Regions from separate parts of the Kitasatospora hibisci genome, predicted to be linked through region 1. Evidence: riboswitches for the same ligand, from Rfam matches in the RefSeq annotation. Region 1 holds a riboswitch; the other holds the start of a gene.
The links. Region 1 has a riboswitch for thiamine pyrophosphate ahead of ACF9IK_RS18490 (purine-cytosine permease family protein). Riboswitches for the same ligand answer to the same signal wherever they lie in the genome.
Positions count from the first base shown of each region.

Region 2: linked by a shared signal. The riboswitch ahead of thiO (glycine oxidase ThiO) and the one ahead of ACF9IK_RS18490 (purine-cytosine permease family protein) in region 1 are both predicted to bind thiamine pyrophosphate.

Region 1 covers NZ_CP171642.1:4,282,086-4,291,520, reverse strand. The annotation lists gene ACF9IK_RS18505 (peptidoglycan-binding protein) at 1-122, opposite strand, end outside; tRNA gene ACF9IK_RS18500 (tRNA-Ser) at 319-406, opposite strand; gene ACF9IK_RS18495 (S1C family serine protease) at 469-2,163, opposite strand; TPP riboswitch at 2,414-2,562, shown strand; gene ACF9IK_RS18490 (purine-cytosine permease family protein) at 2,555-4,006, shown strand; gene ACF9IK_RS18485 (glycerophosphodiester phosphodiesterase) at 4,091-4,993, shown strand; gene ACF9IK_RS18480 (ATP-binding protein) at 5,477-5,935, shown strand; gene ACF9IK_RS18475 (DUF5926 family protein) at 6,145-7,131, shown strand; gene ACF9IK_RS18470 (bifunctional DNA primase/polymerase) at 7,391-8,026, opposite strand; gene ACF9IK_RS18465 (PP2C family protein-serine/threonine phosphatase) at 8,721-9,435, shown strand, end outside.
Region 2 covers NZ_CP171642.1:5,945,882-5,955,316, reverse strand. The annotation lists gene metF (methylenetetrahydrofolate reductase [NAD(P)H]) at 1-438, opposite strand, end outside; gene ACF9IK_RS26085 (polyprenyl synthetase family protein) at 680-1,786, shown strand; gene thiE (thiamine phosphate synthase) at 1,823-2,482, opposite strand; gene ACF9IK_RS26075 (Rv2175c family DNA-binding protein) at 2,479-2,844, opposite strand; gene ACF9IK_RS26070 (NAD(P)/FAD-dependent oxidoreductase) at 2,908-4,113, opposite strand; TPP riboswitch at 4,198-4,310, shown strand; gene thiO (glycine oxidase ThiO) at 4,302-5,471, shown strand; gene thiS (sulfur carrier protein ThiS) at 5,468-5,677, shown strand; gene ACF9IK_RS26055 (thiazole synthase) at 5,681-6,496, shown strand; gene pknB (Stk1 family PASTA domain-containing Ser/Thr kinase) at 6,679-8,463, shown strand; gene ACF9IK_RS26045 (sulfite oxidase-like oxidoreductase) at 8,474-9,103, opposite strand; gene bfr (bacterioferritin) at 9,322-9,435, shown strand, end outside.

The DNA.
Region 1 (9,435 bases):
ATCCGCCGCGGCGTCCACGGCGCCGCGATGCTGTGGAAGATCACCTGCGTCGGCACGATCGCCGGCTGCGCGTCCGACTCGGGCTGGAGCTCCATCTTCTCCGCGCCGGGGTACCAGGCCATCTGTCTCTCCTCGCCGGGCCCAGGGCAGTCCGCCCCTTACCCCCGACACACGAGACACCGGCTCCACCCCGAGGACACCTCGGCCCCAAACCCCCCGTTCAGGTGAATTCCGCCCTCCGCTCCGGCCCCACCGAACGCAAAAGGCGGGTGCCGGATCCTTCCGGCACCCGCCCTGAGCAGGTGGTTCTCCTACCAGCGGAGAGCGTGGGATTCGAACCCACGGTACGGGGTCACCGCACGACAGTTTTCAAGACTGTTCCCTTAGGCCGCTCGGGCAGCTCTCCAGGCGGAGGTCAGCCTAACGGTTCCGGCGGGATTCGGTGCACACGGTTTCCGGAGGCCGCCGTCAGTTGTCGCCGACGCGCTCGCTGAGGGTGACCTTGGTGTTGAAGGTCTGGCCGTTGCGGGTGTACTCGACGTCGACGGTCTCGTTGGGCTTGTGGGTCCAGATGCGGCTCACCAGGGCGGGGCCGTTGTCGATCGGGACGCCGCCGAGCTTGGTGATGACGTCGCCCGGCTTGAGGCCGGCCTTGTCGGCCGCGCCGCCGGGGGTGACGGCGGGCGTGCCCTGGATGTCGCGGGTCTGGATCTGCGCACCCTCGCCCTTGTAGTCGTCGTTGCGCAGCACGTCGAGCCTGGCGTAGACGGGCTTGCCGGTCTTGATCAGGGTCTCGCCGACCCACTTGGCCTGGTTGATCGGGATGGCGAAGCCGAGGCCGATGCTGCCGGCCCGGCCGGTGCTGGAGGTGTTGGACTGGATCGCCGAGTTGATGCCGACCACCGCACCGGTGGAGTCGAGCAGCGGGCCGCCGGAGTTGCCGGGGTTGATCGACGCGTCGGTCTGAAGGGCGTTCATGTACGAGGACTGGGCCCCGGTTTCGTCGCCGGAGGCGACCGGACGGTCCTTGGCGCTGATGATGCCGGTGGTGACGGTGGACTCAAGGCCGTACGGGGCACCGATGGCGATGGTGGAGTCGCCGACGTTGACCTTGTCGGAGTCGGCCAGCGGAAGCGGCGTCAGCTTGCCCTTGGGCGGCGTGTCCAGCTTCACCACGGCGACGTCGTAGCCCTCGGCGCGGCCGAGCACGGAGGCGGCGTAGGAGCTGCCGTCCGCGAACTTGACCGTCAGCTTGCCGCCGTTGGAGGCGGGCGCGACGACGTGGTTGTTGGTGAGGATGTGGCCCTCGGTGTCGAAGACGAAGCCGGTGCCGGTGCCGGACTCGCCGTTGCCCTGGGCCTTGATGGTGACGACGCTGGGCAGCGCCTTCTGCGCGATGCCGGCCACCGAGCCGGGGGCGGGCTCGTTCTTCTGCGGGCTGCTGGCCTGGACGGTGGTGCTCCGGTGGTCGTCCGCGGAGGCGACGCTCTTGCCGTCGCGGTCGGCGACGGTCACGCCCACCGCGCCGCCGGCCACACCGGCGACGAGGGCGACCGCGGCGATCAGGGCGAACAGGCCGCCGCGCTTCTTGCGCGGGGCGCCGTGCCCGGGGGTGCCGGGGTGGTCGGCGGGGTAGCCGAGCGGGCCGCCCGGGTAGCCGGGGCCACCGGGGGCTCCGGGGGCTCCGGGGGTGACGTCGTGCGCACCCCAGCCGCCCAGCGGCTGACCGGCGCCGAACGGGTGGTGCTGGCCGGTGGCGCCGGGCGCACCCGGGGCGGCGTAGGGGTCGTGGGCCGCGACGGCGGGCGCCGCGTACGGGTAGCCGGCGGGCGCGGCCTGGGCGGCCGGCGCGGCGGGCGGCAGGACCGGGGGCGGGGCGTCGATGTACCCGGTGTCCGCCGCGGTCGGGGCGGCGGCGGGAGCGGCCGGGGCGACCGGAGCGGCCGGCTCGGGGGCGCTGACCTTGCCGAACGCCAGCGTCGGCGTGGACCCGCCGGCCGCCGGCGCGGCGGGCGCCGCCTCGGCCAGCGTGTAGTCGGCCTCGGGCGCCGCTGCGGGGGTGGGCGCGGACTGCGCCGAACCGTCAGGAGCGGGACCGCCCACCCCCTGGCCGGAGGGCTCCCCCTGCGGCCCGGTGGACCCAACCTCGCGCTCGGTGCTCACGGACGACCTCCATAGCTGACAGGACCAACAACCATAGTTTTTCGCACACCCGATTCGATTGTCGTAAGGACCCTTCTGAAGAACTCATAAGAATCCTTAGCCCGGCCCAACAGCACGTGCCGGGGCCACCCGCGGCGCCCCCGCACGGCCCCCTGCCGCGCCCCCGCCCCGACGGTGCGCCGTCCCGCGATGCGGACCGCCGGGACCACGGCCTTGGCGTTCCCCACCTGGGCGGTTAGCCTGTCGCTCCAAACTGACACGCGGGAGCTTGGACCCACCAGGCTGAGAGTGCGCCGGTCGACCGTACGCCACGGGATCCGTGGACGGACCGTCGAGGGGGCGCAGACCGCCGGAACCTGTCCGGGTAATGCCGGCGTAGGGAGTATCGGCCATGCCGTCTGCTTCGCCATCCTCTTCTTCGGGCGCGCCCGCGTCCAAGGATCTCCCCGAGTCGTCCACGACCGTTCACTCCGACGCCACGGCCCCCGCCGCCGGTTCCACCGCGGTGCTGGACCGTCCGGGGCGGGACGAGCGGGTCGAGGCGCCGCTCGTACTCGACACCGAGCCGCCGCGCACCCTGCGCTTCCGGGACCACTTCGCGCTCTGGATGAACCTCGGCGTCAGCCTGATCGGCTTCACCACCGCCGCCACCGTGCTCGGCGCGCCCGGCAGCGAGCTGTCGCTGGCCGCCGCGGTGACCGCGATCGTGGTCGGCACGGTGGTCGGCACCGCGATGCTCGGCGTCGCCGCGCTGATCGGGGCCCGCACCGGCGCGCCCGCGATGGCCAACCTGCGCGGGCTCTTCGGGACGAGGCTCTCGTACGTGCCCACGGTGCTGAACATCGTCCAGTGCATCGGCTGGGGCGTGTACGAGCTGCTGGTCATCGCGATGGGCGCGCAGACCGTGGCGCACACCGAGGGCTACCGCTGGGTGTTCGTCGTGCTGGCGGGCGCGGTGACCACCGCCCTGACCATCTGGCCGCTGGGCGCGATCGCGGTGCTGCGCCGCTTCGTCGCCGCGGCGGTGGCGGTCGCGATGGTGTACTTCACCGTCCAGCTGGGCCGCCACGGCGTCCCGGACCCGGGCGCGGGCAACTGGCACGGGTTCCTCAGGGCCACCGACGCGATGATCGCCGTCTCGATCTCCTTCGTGCCGCTGGCCGCCGACTACACCCGCCACTCGCGCACCCCGCGGGCGGCGTTCTGGGGCAGCTTCTCCGGCTACACGATCGCCCAGGTCTGGTGCTACGTGCTCGGCCTGTTCGCACTGCTGCAGGCCGACGGCGACGCGACGAGGATCTTCGACTCGTTCCTGGGTGTCTGGGCCGGCTGGCTCTTCCTGCTGGTGCTGGTGCTGCGCGAGACCGACCAGTCCTTCGCCAACGTCTACTCGACCGCGATGTCGGTCCACAACCTGCTGCCGAAGGTCGACCGCCGGGTCCTGACCGGCGCGACCGGCCTGCTGATCACCGTCCTGGCGCTGCAGATCACCGAGTTCACCGACTCGTACTACGCCTTCCTCGGCCTGATCGGCTCGGTCTTCGTGCCGATGTTCGCGGTGCTGGCGGTGGACTACTTCCTCGGCGCGGGCCGGCGCGGCTGGAACCTCGCCGCCGACGCGCCGTCCCGCTGGCTGATGCTGCTGCCGTGGGCGCTCGGCTTCGCCGTCTACCAGCTGATCGCGCCGACCGCGATCGCCGGCTGGTGGACGGACTTCTGGACCTCCGTCCAGGAGGCCCTGCACTTCACCCCGCAGGAGTGGACCTCGGCCTCGCTGTTCGGCTTCCTGGTGCCCGCCCTGGCCACCTGGGCGCTCGCCCCGCTGACCCGCGGCCGGCGCTGACCGCCCGCCCGCACCCCGAAGACGGCCCCGCGGATTGGGGCCGTCTTCGCTTCCGCTTCACTTCCGCCGCTTATCGTTGACGCTGTGACCAGCCCTGATCTCTCGCCTGCGGCGGCGCGCACCGCGCCGCCCGTCCAGGTGATCGCGCACCGCGGTTCCTCGCACGCCCTGCCCGAGCACACCCTTGCGGCCTACCGCCGGGCGCTGGAGGAGGGCGCGGACGCGGTCGAGTGCGACGTCCGGGTGACCGCCGACGGTCAGCTGGTCTGCGTCCACGACCGCCGGATCGGCCGGGTCTCGGACGGCCGCGGCACGGTCTCCGCGATGACGCTGGCACAGCTGGAGGCGCACGACTTCGGCGCCTGGAAGACCGGCGTGCCGAGCCGGGACCCGGAGCTGCGCGAGGTGCTGCGGCTGGAGAGCCTGCTGGAGCTGGTCGCGGACTGCGGCCGGCCGGTGGACCTGGCGATCGAGACCAAGCACCCGGTCCGGTTCCGGGGCCGGGTCGAGAGCGAGCTGCTGCGGATGCTCGACCGGTTCGGGATCGGCGGCGCCCACGGAGCCGGTACGCCGGGGGCCGGTACGCACGGAGCCGGTACGCCGGGGGCCGGTACGCACAGAGCCAGTACGCAGGGAGCCGCCGACGGCCCGCGGGCCCGCATCATGAGCTTCTCCTCGCTGGCCCTGGCCCGGGTGGCCGCCGCCGCGCCGCAGTACCCGCGGGTGTTCCTGTTCGAGCGGATGCTGCCGCTGCAGGGCCGGCTGCGGCCGGGTGCGGCGCTGCCGGGCGGCGCGCGGATCGCCGGTCCCGGCATCGACCTGGTGCGGGCCAAGCCCCGGCTGGTCACCCGGCTGCGCGAGCTGGGCCACGAGGTGCACGTCTGGACCGTCGACGAGCCGGCCGACGTGGAGCTCTGCCTGGAGCTCGGCGTGTCGGCGATCATCACCAACCGCCCGGCGGAGGTACTGGCCCAGCTCGGCCGGTGACGCCCCGGCCGACGGGCGCCCGGGTGCTCGGGGCACCACGGGCGCCCCATCCGCCACGCGCGCCCCGGGCGCCCCGGGCCGTCGTCCGATCGGCATCACGAGGCCCGTCGGTTGATCGTCTTGGTAGGGACTCAAACCTTCCGCCGTCGCTTTCTGCCGTGGTTTTTGCGTTTCACGACAGAGGGTGAGCGGCGAATCACCTGTCGCGCACCGTGTGTCGTGCGGCTCGAAATGTCCGGCCGGGATCGCCGTGCGGTCGTTTCCGACGCATTACCAAGGGGCATCCATCCCTCGGCATACGCTGAAGGAGGTCCGGGGGTGGCGTTGATGGTGGCGCGTGAAGTGCCGACTTCATCGACCATGGCAGTGCCGCACGGCCCAGCGAGTGTCGGGGTCGCACGGCGCCGACTGCGTCGAGATCTGGGTGACCGGCAGATACCGGAACCGGTCATTGACGATGCTGTTCTGATCCTTTCCGAACTGTTGAGCAACGCCTGTCGCTACGCCCGGCCGCTCGGGCCGCTGCCCGTGCTCGGCCGCAGCGCCCGCTCCGAGGTCGTCGGCCAGGTCCTGGTCGGTGTCCCGTCCGGGGCGGCCGCGCCCGGCGGCGCGGCCCGACCGGGCAGATCCGACGGCCGCCCGCAGGACCGGTCCCGGGACGGCGAGGACGCGGGCGCCGACGACGGCGGCATCCTCGTCCGCTGGCAGATGCACGCGGACGGCGTCCTCACCCTGGAGGTGACCGACGGCGGGGCGCAGACCCGGCCGTCCCCGGCCAGCCCGTCGCTGACCTCGCGCGGCGGCCGCGGCCTGAGCATCGTGGACCAGCTGGCGAGTGACTGGGGCGTGCGCGACGCGCCCGGCGAGGTGACGGTGTGGGCGGCGCTGCCCGCCCGGGCCCGCCACGCCCGGCGCACCGGCGGTGATGCCCGCAGCGCCTGACGGCCGACCGGTTCGCCGACCCGGGGCCGACCACGGCCCGCGGTCAGGGCGATCCGCAGGCCACGCCGAAGGCCGCGGACCCGCGGGCCGCAGGCGAGCGGGCCCGGGGGAGCCTCCACCGCCCCGTGCCCCGGCGTGTGCCCACGCGCCGGTGGAACGTCAGTAGGCTGCCCGGAGCACAACACCACCGTCCCCGGGAGAGCCGCACCATGGGCAAGAAGGCCGCCAAGAAGGCGCCGCAGCGCAGCCAGTCCACCACCGCCGTCACGGGCGAGATCCCCGTGGTCGGGGCCCGCGAGAACTGCCCCTGCGGTTCGGGCCGTCGTTACAAGGCGTGCCACGGCCGCGAGGCCTCGCACGCCGTGCAGGAGCTGGTGCACCGCCCGTTCGAGGGCCTGCCGGGTGAGGCCGACTGGGTGGCGCTGCGCGAGCTGGTGCCGGCCGCGACCGTCCCGCTGACGCTGGCCACCGGGGTCGCCGAGACCGCCACCGGCGAGGTGCCGTCGGTGACGCTGGCCACCGTGCTGCCGCTGGCCTGGCCGGCCCTGCGCCGTCAGGACGGTTCGATCCTGCTCGGCCTGCAGACCCAGTCCTCCTCCGGCGACCTCAGCCGCGACCTGGCCGACGCCCTGGAGCTGGCGCTGGCCGCCGAGCCGGGCTCGCCGGTGCCCGCCCGCCGCACCGTCCCGGGCGGCCGCCGCCTGCAGGACCTGCTGGACCTGCAGGCCGAGTTCGCGCCCGCCGTGCACACCGGCTTCGAGTTCTGGCTGGAGGACGCCGAGACCGCCACCGGCGAGGTGGCCGCCTCCCTGGAGCGCGCCAACGCCTCGGCCATCCCGACCGAGAAGCTGAGCGGCGTCGACTCCGCGTACTGGTGCGGCACCCCGGACAAGAACCACCTCCGCTGGGTGATGACCGTGCCGGAGGAGCAGCTGCTGGACGCGCTGGCCCGGCTCACCGCCGCCGACCGGTCCTCGCTCGGACCGGACACCCGCCTGGTCGGCTCGTTCCGCGCGCACGGCCTGACCGTGCCGGTCTGGGACCTGCCGCTCGCCATGACGGCCGCCGACTGCGAGAAGCCGGCCGCCGAGTTCGCCGAGCGGCTCGCCGAGACCCTCGCCGACGAGCGTCCGCTGACCGCCGAGGAGCGCCGCGCCCGCGCGAACCTGGTGAACCGTCAGGTCACCTTGAACTAAAGGCGACCGGGATCCGGGTGATACGCGTCACATTGCCCGTCAGAACGGCAATTTCCGGACTGCCAGGGCATCTTGGAAATTGGCGTAGCCGCGGATCCTTGTTACTGTCTAAAGAGTCCGGTCGCTGGTGCATCCCCCGTCGCCAGCGGCCGGATCTTTTGTTTTCCGCCGGGGCGCCCCGGTTGCACCGTGCCCGATCAGTTCCGGGCACCGCGGCGGCAGCCCGTGCGCCGCGCCCCGGCCCGACCGTCCGCGGCCGTCAGTGCGCCGAGCGACCGCTGTCCAACCGGACCGCCGCCTCGACCAGTTCGCCGAGCAGCGGCCCGACCGGGGGCAGCCAGACCCCGCCGTCGGCCGCCGGGTGGGGCGCGAGCACCCAGCGCACCCGGATGCCCGTCCCGCCGCCGGGCGGCAGCGGCAGGAAGCCGCCCGGCCCGTGGTAACGCAACGAACCCGGCACCCAAGGCAGTTGGGCGAGCATCTCACCCAACACCTCCAGCGAGTACGGGGCGACCATCAGCGCGTAGCGGCCGGGCATCGCCAGCACCGGGCCGAGCGGCAGCCGCAGCGCGGCGAGGTGGGCGAGCGCCCGGGCGCCGGCCGCCGCGGGCAGGCTGACCGCCGAGACGGTCCGGCCGGTCGCGGCCAGCACGGGAGCGTCCGGCTGCCGCTCCCACCACCAACGCACCATCCGGGCATCGGTGGTGGCCGCGAGCAGCGGCGGATCGTGCGGATGGGCACCGGGGACGGGGCAGTCGCGGTCCCCGCAGGAACACCGCCCGCCGCGGAGCAGCGTCCCGGGCACCACGGGCCAACGGTGGTCGACGGCGGCCGCCAGGGCCGCGGCCAGCCGGGCCGAACGGGCCGCCGGACGGTTGCTCGGGTTCTCGCGCATGGCACTCGTTCCTTTCCGTGACCGCTCGGTTCGCTCCCGGCCCGCGCCCCGCGTCGGGGAGCGCCGCACCGGCCCGGATCGGGGCGGTGGGCATGGCGAACGGCGTGGGCAGGGGTGGAGCACGGTGTGGAGCACGACCTGAGAAGGGCCGCGGACTAGAACATCCCTTGGAACGAGAATCCCGCATGCGACCGGATGGACGCCGCCCGGGCGCGGTTGGTTCCACCGTACGAGTGAGTGACTTCCGACCGGCCCGGTCCTCCGGGCGGCGAAAGCATACGATCCGGAGGCCATCCGGGCCGTCCAGACGGTTCTGCCCGTTCTCCGGCCGGTCCATGCTCTCCGCCCGGCACCGGCGGGCCGCCGGAACACCCCCGGTCGGGCCGCAGCAGTACCCGGCGCGCGCTCGAACGGAACGCGCCCCCGCGCGGGTTCCCGGGCGCACTCCGGCCACCCCGTCGGGGTCCGGCGCCGGACCCCGACGGGTACCGGCTCCGGGGGCGGCGGGACCGGACACCGGCACCGGAAGGGATCTGGACATGCCCCGAATGGCCTGTGTAGAAGTGGTAGCATTGCTGACGATCAATGACGAGAAGTAGCGAATCGAGGCGGAACGCGCCTTTTGGCCGTCCTCGCTCCAATCGGCCGTACCTGGGGGGTTCCGTATGACACGTACCGCGTCAGGAGTGGCGGCATGACCGAGTCCCACGCATCGTCGACGTCCGCCGAGCCGGGCGAGCCCGGCAGCGCCAGCGGCCTCTCGGTGCTCGACCATCCGGGCTTCCCCGGCCCGGCCGAGGACCCGGCCGACCCGGCCGGAGCCGGCGACGGCCGGCCCTCGGCCGCCGGCGGGCCGGCCCCCACCGGCGACCGGAGCACGCCCCCGGCCGGGCTGCAGGACCGTTTGGCCGGACGGCTGTCCGATTTCACCAGCCTGCACGAGCACACCGGACGGCTCGCCCGCGCCCGCGGCCTGGACGCCACGGTCGACGCCCTCCTGGCCTCCGGCACCGCGCTGCTCGGCGCCAGCCGTGCCCTGCTGGTCACCGCCGCACCCGGCGGCGGCCCCGGTCGGCCGGTCGGCCACGGCCTGGACCGCGCCAGCCTCGGCTCCCTGGAGACGGTGCCGACCGACCAGAGCCCGGTCGCCCGGCTGCTGCGCGAGCGCGACCGGCCGGACCGGCTGGAGTGCCGCGACCTCGCCCACGACCCTGCGATCGGCGCCCGGCTGCGCGAGCTCGCCGTCTCCCTCGGCCTCGGCGGCTGCTACGGCCTGCCGCTCGCCACCGAGGAGGACGGCCCGCTGGCCGCCGCGCTCTGGTTCTACGACGAGCCCGCCGCTCCCACCGAGCGCCAGCGCGAGCTGGCCCACCGCTACTGCGAGGTCGCCGCCCCGCTGCTCGCCAAGC
Region 2 (9,435 bases), 1.7 Mb from region 1:
CTCCACCAGCTCGTACGCGTAGGTGACGCCCTCCGGGTGCTTGACCCACTCGCCCATCGGGTCGCCGGGCGGGTCGCCCCGTACCGCGAGGACGTTGCGCACACCCTGGTCGGCGTACTGGCCGATGATGTTGCGCAGCTCGGCGACCGAGTGGTCGACCGCGGTCAGGTGCGCGACGGGCGTCAGCGTGGTCTCGGTGGCGATCCGGCCGACCATGTTGACGGTGCGCTCGCGCGAGGAGCCGCCGGCCCCGTACGTCATGCAGACGAAGTTGGGGTCGAGCGGTTCGAGCCTGCGGATGGCGTCCCAGAGGCGCTGTTCGCCGACCTCGGTACGCGGGGGCATGAACTCGAAGGAGAAGGACCGCTTGCCGGCCGCCAGAAGCTCGCGGACCGTCAACGCGCGGTCAGTTCTGGTGGAAGCGATGCCGAGTGCCATGCTGGCAGGTTAACCACCGGTCGCAGGGCCCGGACAACTCGATCCCAGTAATTGAGACAAGCGGTGGACGCCGTTCCGCATACGCCCGGAGGCCGTCCGGGCCGGCTCGGGAACGGGGCGGACCCGCCCGTCGGGCCGGACCGGGCCCGGGCGGATCCACCCGGCGGGCGCTGGTCCGTACGGGTGTTCCCGGTCGCCCGGCTAGGCTTGCTGCACCTCAGCGAAACTCCGGAGCCTCATCGTGACCTCGTCCAGCAACCGGCCGGCCAACCCCATTGACGTGGAGGACGTGCGCGAGCGCGTCAACGCCGCCCTGGCCGGCTTCATGGACGGCCAGTCGGCCCTGCTCGGCAAGATCTCGCCCCAGCTGGCCCCCGCGACCGAGGCACTGCGCGACTTCCTGCTCGACGGCGGCAAGCGGCTGCGCCCGGCGTTCTGCTACTGGGGCTGGCGCGGGGCGGGCGGCCCGGCGGCCGGCGAGGGCATCGCCAACGCGGCGGCGGCCCTGGAGCTGCTGCAGGCCAGCGCGCTCGTCCACGACGACCTGATGGACCGCAGCGACACCCGGCGCGGTCTGCCCTCGGTGCACCGCCGCTTCGAGGCGCTGCACCGCGCGCACGGCTGGCGCGGCGACCGCGAGCAGTACGGCGCCTCGGCCGCGGTGCTGCTCGGCGACCTGCTGCTGATCTGGTGCGACGAACTGTTCCTGCGCTCCGGTCTGGACCCGGCCGCGGTGCTGGCCGCCAAGCCGATGTTCGACCTGATGCGCACCGAGGTCATGGTCGGCCAGTACCTGGACGTGCTGGAGCCGGTCGCCGGCGACTCCACCGACGGGGGCGCGCTGGAGCGGGCGCAGACGGTGCTGCACTTCAAGTCGGCCAAGTACACCATCGAGCGGCCGTTGCAGGTCGGCGCGCTGCTCGCGGGCGCCCCGACCGGACTGGTCGAGGCGTACGGGGCGTTCGGCCTGCCGCTGGGCGAGGCGTTCCAGCTCCGGGACGACCTGCTGGGCGTCTTCGGCGACCCGGCGGTCACCGGCAAGCCGGCCGGTGACGACCTGCGCGAGGGCAAGCGGACCCTGCTGGTCGCCCACGCGATGCGCGACCTTCCGGCCGCCGACGCCCGTCACCTGGACGACCGGCTCGGCGCGCCGGACCTCGCACCCGACGAGGTGGCCCGGCTGCGCGGCCTGATCGAGCGCAGCGGCGCGCCCGAGCGGGTGGAGCAGCGGATCACCGAGCTGATGCGCCAGTCGCTCGCCGCGCTGGAGGCGGCGCCGCTCGCCGACGAGCGGGCCCGCGAGGTGCTGCTGGCGCTGGCGGAGGCCGCCACCGTCCGCAAGTACTGAGACGTACCGGCCGGGACGGCGGCGGCCCCCGGCCGGTCAGGCGCGCAGGCGCCGGACGAGCTCGGCGGCGGCGGCCTGCGGGTCGTCCGCGGCGGTGATCGCGCGGACCACCACGATCCTGCGGGCGCCGGCGGCCAGCACCTCGTCCAGGTTGCCCAGGTCGATGCCGCCGATGGCGAACCACGGCCGGTCGGTGGGCTGCTTCGCGGCGTACCCGACCAGGCCGAGGCCCGGCGCGTGGCGGCCCGGCTTGGTCGGCGTGGGCCAGACCGGGCCGGTGCAGAAGTAGTCCACGCCCTGCTCGGCGATCGCCGCGTCCACCTCGGACTCGGCGTGGCACGAGCGGCCGATGATCACGTCCTCGCCGAGGACGGCGCGGGCGGCCGGCACCGGCAGGTCGTCCTGGCCCAGGTGCAGCACGTCCGGGCGGGCGGCGTGCGCGACGTCGGCCCGGTCGTTGACGGCGAGCAGCTTGCCGTGGCGACGGCAGGCGTCGGCGAACACCTCCAGCGCGGCCAGCTCCTGCCTGGCCTCCAGGCCCTTGTCGCGGAGCTGGACGATGTCCACCCCGCCGGCCAGCGCGGCGTCCAGGAACTCCGCGAGGTCGCCCTGCTCGCGGCGGGCGTCGGTGCAGAGGTAGAGCCGGGCGTCGGCGAGCCGCTCGCGGGCCGCCGCGCCGGGCGTCGCGGTGGTCACAGCGCCATCGCCTGGGCGCGGCGCTTCACCTCGGTCGCGCGGTTCTCCCAGAGCGCCTGGACCGGGGTGCCGGGCAGCGACGGGTCCTCGGTGAACATCCACTCCAGGATCTCCTCGTCGCTGAACCCGCTGTCGCGCAGCACGGTCACCGTGCCGACCAGGTGCTTGACCGGGCCGGCGTCGTCGATGAAGGCGGCCGGGACCTGCAGCGACCTGTTGGGGCCGCGGCGCACCGCGATGAGGTCACCCTTCTTGACCATGTTGCGGACCTCGGTGACCACGACGCCCCACCGCTCGGAGATGTCGGGCAGGTACAGCCACTCGGGGACCAGGGACTCAATCTTGGCTTCGATCTCACTCACGGCACCAGACTGCCACCTCCGCGGCCCCCGGCGCACCAACCGGCCGCTCGCGCGGGCCGGGCCCTACCCCGCGACGGCCGCCTTCAGCGGCACCGAAGGGTCCGCCGCCCGGACCGGATCCAGCACCGCGCCGCGCTCGACCAGCCGGCGGGCCTGCGTGAGGTCGCGCGGGCGGTCCACCGTGAGCACGGCCCGCAGCGCGCCGTCGCGCAGCCAGAGCACCGCCCAGGTCGGGTCCTGCGGCGAGCCGCGCCGGACCTGCTCGTCCCCCGCGCCGTGCCGGCCGACGTACTGCACCATCCGGCCGAACTGCTCCGACCAGAAGTACGGCACCGGGTCGTAGGGCGCGTCCGCACCGAGCACCGAGGCGGCCGCGGCCTGGCCGGACTGCAGCGCGTGGTCCCAGTGCTGGACGGTCAGCCGGGCGCCGGTGCGGGCGGACGGGTAGTTCGCGCAGTCGCCGGCCGCGAAGACGCCAGGCAGGCTGGTGCGCAGCCGGTCGTCCACGACGACGGCACCGGCGGCGTCCAGCTCGACGCCCGAGCCGGCCAGCCAGTCGGTCGCCGGGCGGACGCCGATGCCGACCACCACCTCGTCGGCCGGCAGGTGCGAGCCGTCCGCCAGCAGCACCGCGCCGGGCTCGACCGCCGCGACGGCGGCGTCGCAGCGCAGCTCCACCCCGGCCTCGGCGTACCAGGCGGCCATCTCCCGGCCGACCTCGGTCGGCAGCGCGCCGGGGACCGGCGCCGGGCCCGCCTCCACCACGGTGACCCGGCAGTCGGCCGCGCGGGCCGCGGTGGCCACCTCGGCGCCGATCCAGCCGGCACCGACCAGCACCAGCCGCAGGCCCGGGCGGAACAGGGCCCGCAGCGCCAGCGCGTCGTCCAGGGTGTGCAGCAGGTGCGCGCGCTCGGCGCCCGGCAGCACCCGAGGAGCGGCGCCGGTGGCGATCACCAGCGCGCCGTACGGCAGGTCGCCGCCGTCGGTGTGCAGCACGCCCGGGGTCAGCCCGGTGGCTCGGCAGCCGGCGAGCACCTCGATGCCGAGGTGCGGGAAGTCGATGTCCAGCGGGGTGGCGTCGGCCTTGCCCAGCAGGACCTCCTTCGAGAGCGGCGGCCGGTCGTACGGTGCGTGCGGCTCCTCGCCCACCAGTACGATCCGCCCACGCCAGCCGCCGCGCCGCAGCCCGGAAGCGCAATGCGCCCCGGCCAGCCCGGCCCCGACCACGACCACCTGATCCGTTCCGCTCAGATCTGCCACGCCCGTCACTGTACTGGCGTTCGGTGCGGGTACCGGGCCCGTCCCACCCCTCGTACGCGCCTTCAGCCGTGACCAGGCCCGGAGTTAAGGTGGGGGCACCATCGCGGGAGCCCGGCGTACCGGGCTGAGAGGCGGGCTGGCACGGCCCGCGACCGTCCGAACCTGATCCGGGTCATACCGGCGAAGGGAGAGCGACTTTGACACGCTCGGCAGCGGGTACCCATGCCGACGTCCTGGTGATCGGCGGCGGCGTCATCGGCCTCGCCGTCGCATGGCGGGCGGCACAGCGCGGGGTCGGGCGCGTGCACGTGGTCGACCCGGACCCCGGGGGCGGCGCCGCCCGGGTCGCGGCCGGCATGCTCGCCCCGGTCACCGAACTCCAGTACGGCGAGGAGCCGTTGTTGCGTCTCGGGATGGCCTCGAACGAGCGGTACGCCGACTTCGCGGCCGAGCTCGCCGAGGCGGGCGGCGGCGCGGACACCGGCTACCGGCGCTGCGGCACGCTGGCCGTCGCGCTCGACTCCGACGACCGCGCGGAGCTGCGCGAGCTGCACGCCTTCCACCAGCGGCTCGGCCTGGACTCGCAGTGGCTGACCGGGCGGGAGGCCCGCAAGCTGGAGCCGATGCTGGCGCCCGGCGTCCGCGGCGGCCTGCACGTCGCCGACGACCACCAGGTGGACGGCCGCCGGCTGCTGAGCGCGCTGCTGCGGGCCTGCGAGGCCGCGGGCGTCGTCGTGCACCGCGCCGAGGCGGTCGAGCTGCTGGTCGAGCACGACCGGGCGGTCGGCGCCCGGCTGGCCGCCGGGGAGGTGGTGGCGGCCGGGCGGACCGTGCTCGCCGCCGGCCCGCACAGCCACCGGCTGCCCGGCCTGCCCCCTGGCGTGCTGCCCGCGATCCGCCCGGTGAAGGGCCAGATCCTGCGGCTGCGCATCCCCGGGCCGTACCGGCCGTTCCTGTCCCGCAACGTCCGCGCGGTGGTGCGCGGGCAGCACCTCTACCTGGTCCCGCGCGAGAACGGCGAGCTGGTGATCGGCGCGACCAGCGAGGAGCAGGGCTACGACACCACCGTCACCGCCGGCGGCGTCTACGAACTGCTGCGCGACGCCCACGACCTGGTCCCCGGGATCACCGAGCTGCCGCTGGTGGAGACCTCCGCCGGACTCCGCCCGGGCTCGCCGGACAACGCGCCGCTGCTCGGGCCGACCGCCCTGCCGGGCCTGGTCGCCGCGACCGGTCACTACCGCAACGGCGTGCTGCTCACCCCGGTGACCGCCGACCTGCTCGCCGAGTACCTGGCCACCGGCACCGTCCCGGCCATCGGCGAGCCCTTCTCCCCCACTCGCTTCACCACGAAGGTCCCCGCATGAGCGACATCCCCCTCACCGTCAACGGCCGGCCGCGCGAGGTGCCCGCCGCGACCACGCTCGCCGAAGTGGTGGCCACCCTGAGCAAGGCCCACTCCGGCGTCGCCGCTGCGCTCAACGAGGCCGTGGTGCCACGCAGTTCGTGGCCGGACACCCTGCTCTCGGCGGGCGACCGGATCGAGATCCTCACCGCCGTCCAGGGGGGCTGACCGATGGCCGACACCACACTCGACGACAAGGACGTCCTCACCATCGCCGGGACGGCCTTCGGCTCCCGCCTGATCATGGGCACCGGCGGTGCCCCCAGTCTGGAGGTGCTGGAGCAGGCACTGCGGATCTCCGGCACCGAGCTGACCACCGTGGCGATGCGGCGGGTCGATCCCGGCACCCAGGGCTCCGTCCTGGACGTACTGACCCGCAACGGCATCCGGGTGCTGCCCAACACGGCCGGCTGCTTCACCGCCGGCGAGGCCGTGCTGACGGCCCGGCTGGCCCGCGAGGCGCTCGGCACCGACTGGGTGAAGCTGGAGGTCATCGCCGACGAGCGGACCCTGCTGCCGGACCCCATCGAGCTGCTCGACGCCGCCGAGACGCTGGTCGACGACGGCTTCACCGTGCTGCCCTACACCAACGACGACCCGGTGCTGGCCCGGAAGCTGGAGGACGTCGGCTGCGCGGCGGTCATGCCGCTGGGCTCGCCGATCGGCTCCGGTCTGGGCATCCGCAACCCGCACAACTTCCAGCTGATCGTGGAGAGCGCCGGCGTCCCGGTCATCCTGGACGCGGGTGCCGGCACCGCCTCGGACGTCGCGCTGGCGATGGAGCTCGGCTGCTCCGCCGTCATGCTCGCCTCGGCGGTGACCCGCGCCCAGGACCCGGCGCTGATGGCCGAGGCGATGCGACACGCCACCGAGGCCGGCCGGCTCGCCCGCCGGGCCGGCCGCATCCCGCGCCGCTTCCACGCCGAGGCCTCCTCGGCGATGGCCGGCCGGGCCGACCTGGACACCCGCGAGCGCCCGGCGTTCTGACCGAGCCGGGGCCCGCGGCGGGGGCGCGCTCCCACCGCGGACACCCGGCCGCCGGTCCGGCGGAGGCCGGCCGCCCAGGGCGGGCGCGCGCGGCACCGGCGCACTGTCACAGCCCGGCCACGAAGCCCGGCGCGCACCCCGGGGGCGGTGCCGCGCCCGGGCCCCGCCACTAGACTCGCCGGGTGGACAAGGCGGACATGGCACTGCACGACCCCCTGATCGGATCCCTCCTCGACGGCCGCTACCGGGTCGAGCAGCGCATCGCGTCCGGCGGGATGTCCACCGTCTACAAGGGCACCGACACCCGGCTCGACCGGGTGGTCGCGCTCAAGGTGATGCACCCGTCACTGGCCGGCGACGCGGGCTTCACCGGCCGGTTCATCCGCGAGGCCAAGGCGGTCGCCCGCCTCGCGCACCCCAACGTGGTCAACGTCTTCGACCAGGGCGCCGACGGCGGCGCCGTCTTCCTCGCCATGGAGTACGTGCCCGGCCGCACCCTGCGCGACCTGCTGCGCGACCGCGGCGCGCTGTCCATCCGGGCAGCGCTGGACGTCCTGGAGCCGGTGCTGGCCGCGCTCGGGGCCGCCCACCGGGCCGGACTGGTCCACCGCGACGTCAAGCCGGAGAACGTGCTGATCACCGACGGCGGCCTGGTCAAGGTCGCCGACTTCGGCCTGGTCCGGGTGCTCGACGCGGGCGACGGCACGGCGGCGTCGGGCACCGCCACCACCGGCACCCTGCTCGGCACCGTCTCCTACCTGGCCCCCGAGCAGATCCGCCCCGGCGCCGGGACCGACCAGCGGGTCGACGTCTACGCGGCCGGCATCCTGCTCTACGAGATGCTCACCGGCCACCGCCCGCACACCGGCGAGAACCCGGTCCAGGTCATGTACCGCCACCTGCACGAGGACGTCCCCGCACCGTCGCTCACCGTGCCGAACATCGTCCCCGGGCTGGACGCGATAGTGGCCGCCGCGTGCTCTCGCGACCCGCAGGCCCGCCCGTACGACGCGGTCGAGCTGCTGGCCGCCCTCCAGCGGGTGCGCCGCACGCTCACCCCTGCCCAGCTGGACGCCGAGCCGCCGGCCTCCACCCGGCCCAGCCCGCAGTACCCGACCAGCGAGCCGACTTCGGTGATCCAGCCCGCCGCACCCGCGCCGCCGGTCGAGCGGACCAGCGTGCTGGACGTCCCGCCGGAGGTGATGGAGCAGCTGCTCGCCGAGCCGCGCCCCTACGACGAGCCGCCCCCGCCGGCCCGCACCCCGCGGCCGGGCCGGCTGCGCCGCCTCCCCCGCAGGCCGCTGATCTGGACCTCCGTGCTGACCGCCCTGGTGCTGCTGGTCGGCGGCGCCACGTACGCGCTCTCCTCGGCGCTGTACACGACGGTGCCGAGCGTACTCGGCAAGGACCGGGCGGAGGCGCAGCGGATCCTGGACGGCGCGGGCATGCACGGGCGGTTCACCGAGGTCTACAGCGAGACCGTCCCGGCCGGGCAGGTCATCTCCACCGACCCGGGGGTCGGCGCCCGGGCCCGCAAGAGCGACGCGGTCGGCGTCACCGTCTCCCGGGGCCCGAAGCGGATCGCCGTGCCCGAGCTGGCCGGAAAGCCGGCCGACCAGGCCGCCGCCGCGCTGGCCGGCGCCCAGCTGGCGCGCGGCGGGGTGACCGAGACGTACGACGACGCGGTCGCCGAGGGCGCGGTGATCAGCAGTTCTCCGGCGGCGGGGCAGCAGGTGCCGGAGAACACGCCGGTCTCGCTGGTGGTCAGCAAGGGCATGGTGCCGGTCCCGGACGTGACCGGGATGTCCAAGGACGACGCCGCGCGGACGCTGCAGGCCGCCGGGTTCGTGATGCAGAGCAGCGGGGTCAACCTCTTCGGCACCGGCAAGGTGTCCAGCCAGTCCCCCGCCGCCGGCGAGCGCCGCGCGCAGCGCACCGTGGTGACGGTCACCTTCCCGTTCCTGTAGTGGCCCGGGGCTAGCGCAGCGGGCCGTCCCCGGGCTCCTCCTGGTAGGAGTAGCGCTGCTCACGCCACGGGTCGGCGAGGTTGTGGTAGCCGCGCTCCTCCCAGAAGCCGCGCCGGTCGGCCCGCATGTACTCGACCGCCCGCACCCACTTGGGGCCCTTCCACGCGTAGAGGTGCGGCACGACCAGGCGGACCGGGAAGCCGTGCTCGGCGCTCAGCGGCTCGCCGTTGCGGTGGGTGGCGAAGACGGCCGACGGGTCGGCGAAGTCGGCCAGCCGCAGGTTGGCGCTGTAGCCGTACTCGGCCCAGACCATCACATGGGTGACGCCCGGCGCCGGCGGCACCCGCTCCAGCACCTCGGACGCCGGCACACCCGTCCAGTCGTTGCCGAGCAGCGAGAACCGGGTGACGCAGTGCAGGTCGCCGCGGACGGTGGTGCGCGGCAGGGCGGTGAAACCGGCGAAGTCCCAGCTGTGCTTCTCCGCCGAGGCGGTCGCGCCGAACACCTGGAAGTCCCAGGTCAGCGGCTTGAAGCGGGGCACCGGGCCGTAGTGCAGGGTCGGCCATCCGCGCTGTCGGCGCTGGCCCGGTGGGAGCCTGGGGTCAGACGACGGCAGCGGTTCTCGTTCGGACTGACCCATGGCTCCATGGTGACAGACGGCGGGCAACGCTCGGCGCGCGCCCCTTTCCAAAGCCGTGCGCCCGCCCGTACGGGCCAAGGAACGAGCCAAATCGGATATTCCGACACATGTCCTAGTGAGTGTGAACTTACTGGAACTTCCTCCCATTGCGGTGCCAGGATGCGTGCAGCCGGGAGGTACGGCCGAGGATCTGGACGCACAGCAGGAAGGCAGCCGCCATGAAGGGCGACGCAGAGGTCATCGAATTCCTCAACGAGCAGCTCACCGCCGAGCTGACCGCCATCAACCAGTACTTCCTGCACGCGAAGATGCAGGAGAACTTCGGCTGGACG